Regions from separate parts of the Edwardsiella tarda ATCC 15947 genome, predicted to be linked through region 2. Evidence: riboswitches for the same ligand, from Rfam matches in the RefSeq annotation. Region 2 holds a riboswitch; the other holds the start of a gene.
What was found. Region 2 has a riboswitch for thiamine pyrophosphate ahead of thiE (thiamine phosphate synthase). Riboswitches for the same ligand answer to the same signal wherever they lie in the genome.
Positions count from the first base shown of each region.

Region 1: linked by a shared signal. The riboswitch ahead of thiC (phosphomethylpyrimidine synthase ThiC) and the one ahead of thiE (thiamine phosphate synthase) in region 2 are both predicted to bind thiamine pyrophosphate.

Region 1 covers NZ_CP084506.1:3,370,855-3,374,097, forward strand. Annotated here, with positions in the region: gene hemE (uroporphyrinogen decarboxylase) at 1-767, opposite strand, end outside; gene nudC (NAD(+) diphosphatase) at 815-1,594, opposite strand; TPP riboswitch at 1,749-1,864, shown strand; gene thiC (phosphomethylpyrimidine synthase ThiC) at 1,969-3,243, shown strand, end outside.
Region 2 covers NZ_CP084506.1:2,625,629-2,628,871, reverse strand. Annotated here, with positions in the region: gene pflB (formate C-acetyltransferase) at 1-198, shown strand, start outside; gene DCL27_RS12190 (hypothetical protein) at 276-908, opposite strand; TPP riboswitch at 1,553-1,653, shown strand; gene thiE (thiamine phosphate synthase) at 1,859-2,494, shown strand; gene DCL27_RS12180 (glycerol dehydrogenase) at 2,636-3,243, opposite strand, start outside.

The DNA of each region.
Region 1 (3,243 bases), 750 kb from region 2:
AGCCATTGCCCGCCGCCCTTGGTAAACAACGTCACCGGCACCCGGCGCCCCTCATTTTCACGCTGCAGGCCATCGACGATCTGATGCATATACTGTAGAGAGAACTCGCGGTAGTCGCGCCCAGTCAGCACACCCCCCCAGGTATCAAAGATCATCACCGCCTGCGCCCCGGCACGGATCTGGGCGTTAAGGTACAGGATGACGCTCTGCGCCAACTTATCCAGTAGGTGATGTAGGGCCGCCGGATCGGCATACATCATCTTCTTAATCTTGGTGAAGGCCTTACTACTACCGCCCTCGACCATATAGGTCGCTAACGTCCAGGGGCTACCGGAGAAACCGATCAACGGCACGGCACCCTGCAGGTTACGCCGGATGGTGCGCACCGCTGCCATCACATAACCCAGCTCCTGTTCCGGATCGGGAATAGGCAGCCGATCGATGTCGGCGCGGCAGGTAATCGGCCGCGTAAAGCGTGGCCCTTCGCCCGCCTCGAAGTAGAGTCCCAAGCCCATGGCATCCGGCACCGTGAGAATATCCGAAAACAGGATCGCCGCATCCAGAGGGAAACGACGCAACGGCTGTAAGGTGACTTCACAGGCCAGTTCGGCATTCTTACACAGGGCGATGAAGTCACCGGCCTGGGCACGCGTGGCATTGTACTCCGGCAGATAACGCCCAGCCTGGCGCATCATCCATACCGGGGTCATGTCGACCGGCTGGCGCAACAGCGCACGCAGATAGCGATCGTTCTTCAGTTCGGACATCCTTCGGCTCCTATTATTATTTTATGGCATTGTAGCATGTGGGTGACTCATTCATGCTGCGCCCGGCACAGCGCAACGGTGTCCTCGATCAGACGTCGCGCCACCGTACCGGCCGGGGGTAACTGGGGCAGACGATCGTAACGATACCACCCCGCCTCCTGTAGCTCTTTGGGGTCGTGGCGTAGCTCGCCCGCGGCATAATCGGCCAAGAAGGCCATCATCAGAGAGTGGGGAAAAGGCCACGGCTGCGAGGCGACGTAACGCAGATTCCTAATCTGTAAATTGCTCTCCTCCATGATCTCACGCGCGGCGGCCTGCTCCAGCGTCTCCCCCACCTCGACAAAGCCCGCCAGGACGGTATAGATACCATTACGGTGGCGATTATGCCGAGCCAGCAGGATATGATCGTCCCGACGAATGGCGACGATGATACAGGGAGCAATCTGTGGGTAATAGCGTTGTTGGCAGTGAGCGCACAGACAGGCCCATTCATGCTGACTCGCCTGCATCGGCTGGCCGCAGTAACCGCAGAACCGATGGGACTGGAAAAACTCCGCCAACTGTACGCCGCGACCGGCTAATTGAAATAAACCGCGATCGGCGTCGATCAGCTGGCGTACCGTGGTCATCTCTCCATTGCGCTGCTGCCGCACCAGCCATACCGCCATCCCCTGCCACTCACCAATACGGTAGGCCATCTGCCCGACCAACCCCCAGCGTGCCGCGCTACCACAAGGTAGCTCACCCTGCGGCAACCAGATACGCCCCTGATCGCTGACCACCCACCAGCCGTTATCGGCTTCACCTATTTGCTGTACGACTGCCACCGCCTCGACTCCTTCACTCCACTCGTGCCTGCGTTCGCTCCGCCTACGCGCCACCCTGCGAACAAACCATGATTAAACACATTATTAACAATACTTGCAGTTTTCTCACGCCCTCCTTACACTGCCCGCACGCGAGGGTTACCACCCTCGCCGCACCATCTTGTCGGAGTGCCTAGTTGATACCGGGTATCACAGGCTGAGACCGTTAATTCGGGATCCGCGGAACCTGATTGGGTTAATACCCACGAAGGGAACAAGAGTAATCTGCACGTTCAGCCAATCCATGGCTTCACGTTTTTCTTATTCATTACTCCTATCCGAGCTCCAGACAAGCAATTTTTCTCCTATCACGCCTTATGAGGCAGGAATTTGCTATGTCGACTCCAACCATTCCCGATGCGCCACGCCGCCAACGCCGCGCCGAGGCCCAGCGCTTCATCGCTAGCCTCCGCGGCGAAGCCTATCCCAACTCTCGCCGCATCTACCTCCAGGGCTCACGCGCCGATATCCGAGTCCCTCTACGTGAGATCAGTCTCAGCCCAACCCTCGTCGGTGGGACGCCGGAACAACCACAGTGGCGCGACAATGAGGCGGTGGCGGTATACGACACTTCGGGCGCCTATGGCGATCCCCAAGCCTCTCTCGATCTACGCCAAGGCTTACCGGCCATCCGCGCCGCGTGGATCGCAGAGCGTGGCGACACGGAAGTGCTCGCTGGGCGCAGCGCCGATTACACCCGCCAACGTCAAGCCGATCTGGCACTAGAGACGCTGCGCTTTCCCCAGCCTCCCGCTGCGCGTCGCGCGTTACCCGGGAAACGAGTCAGCCAATTGCATTATGCCCGCCAGGGCATCATCACCCCGGAGATGGAGTTTATTGCCCTGCGCGAGAACATGGGGCGTGAACGCATTCGGAGTGGCGTATTACGCCAGCAGCATCCCGGCGAATCCTTCGGCGCCCATCTACCGGAGAACATCACCGCCGAGTTTGTGCGTGCCGAGGTTGCCGCCGGGCGAGCCATCATTCCCGCCAATATCAATCATCCCGAATCCGAGCCGATGATCATCGGCCGTAATTTCCTGGTGAAGGTTAACGCCAACATCGGTAGCTCTTCCGTCACCTCGTCGATTGAGGAGGAGGTCGAGAAGTTGGTGTGGGCCACCCGCTGGGGTGCCGATACGGTGATGGATCTCTCTACCGGACGCTATATTCACGAGACGCGTGAATGGATCTTACGTAACAGCCCAGTCCCTATCGGCACCGTGCCGATTTATCAGGCGTTGGAGAAGGTCAACGGTGTCGCCGAGGATCTCGACTGGCCGCTGTTGCGCGATACCCTGTTGGAGCAAGCGGAGCAAGGCGTAGACTACTTCACCCTGCACGCCGGCGTGTTACTGCGCTATATCCCGCTGACCGCCCAACGCCTGACGGGCATCGTCTCGCGCGGGGGAGCCATCATGGCCAAGTGGTGTCTAGCGCACCATCAGGAGAACTTCATCTATCGCCATTTCCGCGAGATCTGCGAGATCTGTAGCGCCTATGATATTGCGCTCTCATTGGGCGACGGTCTCCGCCCCGGTTCGATCCAGGATGCCAACGATCAGGCCCAGTTCGCCGAGCTGCATACCCTAGGCGAGCTGACCCAGATC
Region 2 (3,243 bases):
CATCAGGATGGGGTGGAAGGGGGGCAACATCTCAACGTGAATGTGATGAATCGGGAGATGTTACTGGATGCGATCGCGCATCCAGAGAATTACCCCAATCTGACGATTCGCGTATCGGGTTACGCCGTGCGTTTTAATGCGCTCACGCGAGAGCAGCAGCAGGATGTCATCTCACGTACCTTTACCCGTTGTTTCTAACGCTTGGCGTGGAGGCGGTCGTTGAGTCGTCTATGTCGCGGAGCCGTCCTTCTGGGCGGCCTCATTTTTTCTATTTTCTATGCCTTGGATGCGCGTTGTCGCCGTAAATATCGCTCGTGGTTCAACATGTGCAACGTGATAAGAAACAGGCCGATCAGAAACGGGCATTCATATAACTCTTCAATCAGATCTCGGTAAGGGCTCGCACTGGATAGGAGAGGGTGGGCAAGCGCACGTTGATGCTCGACGGCGTCGGCACCGGCGAAGGCTAACACTACCGCCACCAGACGCCATATGGGGATCGGGTGCAGACGGTAGCGTGCGGCGATGGCACGACGTAACTGAGAGGAGAGTAGCGAGAGTAGCAGTGCGGCGATCAGTAGGGCAGCGATGCCATGAAAGAGTAGCCGTGGCCCATGGGGGAAATAGAACCGCCCCCAACTGATGCTGCGCCCTAACAGGGTGAGCCACCATAGGGTAGCCCAGTACCAGAAGCGGCGGTCACCCGCGTCGAGCCGTTCGCGCCAGCAACGGTAGGGGATAAACAACACGACAAAGGCGAGCCATAGCGCCTGTCCCTGCTCAATATAGTCAATCGATGAGGCTAACCATGCGGGCTCGCCGGATGGCGGCAGCCAGATGGCATAGAGTGTGATCGCGATGATCATAATAAATAGGAATATATCACCGAGTGATATCGTTATTTTCATTATCTACTCTGTTATTTTTATTCGCGGCTTGTTGCGTATTGCGCTGGACGGCTCCTTATCTTGAGATATAACTGGATTGGGCTGGCTTTTCCATATTATTCATTTCGGTTATTTTTATTTTCTGGTTTATTAAAGTGAATGTATTTTATTATTTTCTATATTTTATTTATTTTGTTCTTATAGCTAATAACTTGGCTGTTATGCAGTTACACACACAGGTAAGCAGAATTTAATATGCTGATATTTATTGCTTGACATGGGGTGTTGGTGTTTCCTGACGAGGTTGGCTGGTGGGTGGCCTAGCCATGTCGTTCCGCGTGGTGAGTGAGGTCATTATGACGGCGGCCTGGCTGACAGAATAAATAGACCCTGTCTTTTGATAACAGCCAGTTGCAGACGGAGAGGGGATCGCGACACCGTTATTGTTGCCATCTCCCCGACTCGTTCTCGCGGGGGACTCACCCGATCGTTGGCTTGCCAGATTAAGCGATAGTGGCGCGTGTTGCCGACTCTGAGAGGGGCGCGCCGAGCGTGGCGGGGGGAGACGCCGGCGCGTGATGTCGCGGCGATTATCCTCCCTCGCCGCTTGAGATCGCGCCTGTTAACGCGTAGTTTACCCTGCTTCCCCGCTCGCCGAGCGAGGCGTTATCTTGTCGGAGTGCCCCGTTGGGCTGAGACCGTTGATTCGGGATCCGCAGAACCTGATCAGGCTGATACCTGCGAAGGGAACAAGCGTCTTCGTGTTATCACCTCACGTCAGGTGAAAGCCTCTCTGGCGTTATCCGTCGTCCGACAAGCTGCATTTCCGCCTTAGGGGCGGAGGATGTCATTCGTTCAAGTCCCCGCGCCGACAGGTCTATCTCGCCTTGTCCAGCGCGTGTCGCGCCCATGAATCGGCGTCGATTCCCCCTAGGGGGAGTCCGCCTCGTTTTACGCAAGGAGAATGCCTGATGTATCAGCCTGATTTCCCGCCGGTGCCCTTTCGCTTAGGCGCCTATCCCGTGGTCGACAGCGTCGAGTGGATCGCGCGCCTGCTGGAGGCCGGGGTACGAACCTTACAGTTACGCATCAAGGATCGCGATGACGAACAGTTGGAGGAGGCGGTGAAGGCGGCGATTGAGCTAGGTCGTCGTTATCAAGCCCGGTTATTTATCAACGACTATTGGCGCCTGGCGATCAAGCACCAAGCCTATGGCGTACATCTCGGTCAGGAGGATCTGGCTGCGACGGATCTGGCGGCGATTCGGGCGGCGGGATTACGCCTGGGGGTTTCTACTCATGACGATATGGAGATCGAGGTCGCACTCGCGGCGCGTCCCTCGTATATTGCGTTGGGGCAGGTCTTTCCCACCCAGAGCAAGCAGATGCCTTCGGCGCCGCAAGGGATCGCACAGTTGGCGCGTCACATTCAACGTCTGGGTGATTACCCGACTGTCGCCATCGGGGGGATCACTCTGGCGCGGGTGCCTGCGGTATTGGCGACCGGTGTCGGCAGCGTGGCGGTGATCAGCGCCATTACCCAGGCGGCGGATTGGCGCGAGGCCACGGCACACTTGTTGGCGCTGGCCGGTGCCGGGGGCGAGTGAGCCGCCTAGGCCGATACGACGTCGGCTAACGGCAACGAGGCGTGCCTCATTGGCTTTATGGTGGCGTTAGCTGGGTGGCGTAGGCCTCTCCAGCATCAGGACACGGATTAGGCGGGGCGTTGAGTGGCCCCGCCATGAGGCTTACGCTAACCAGGCTCGCCCTAACCGATCGGCGGCCAGGATCGCGGCGTAGACCTGTGCCGGTGTGACGCTAAAGGGCATGTTATGGATGGTCTCGCCCTTGGCGCAACTGGCTTGCGCCACGGCCATAATCTTCTCGTTCAGTTGCGGTCCATCCTCGATCCCCAACTGTGCGAGGGTGACGGGGAGCCCGACCCGTACACAGAAATCGAGTACCGTCTCGATCTGCTCGCTGTCGCTGTTTTGTAGCACCAACTGGCATAGCGTGCCGAAGGCGACCTTCTCCCCATGGTACATCTTATGGCACTCTTCCAGCACCGTCAGGCCGTTGTGGATCGCGTGAGCCGCGGCGAGCCCGGCGCTTTCAAATCCTAGCCCACTCAAGTAGGTATTGGCCTCGACGATATTATCCACCGCAGGCGTGGCGACGCCCGCCTCGACGGCCAGCTTCGCTTTGAAGCCCTCCTCGAGTAGCGTTTCATAACAGAGGCGAGCCAGCGCTAATGCCGCCCGCGTTGACTCGCCACCCGCCATGCTGATGGCATGGGAGTCGACACAGGCCTGGGCTTCGAAGTAGGTGGAGAGGGCATCCCCCATCCCCGCGACCA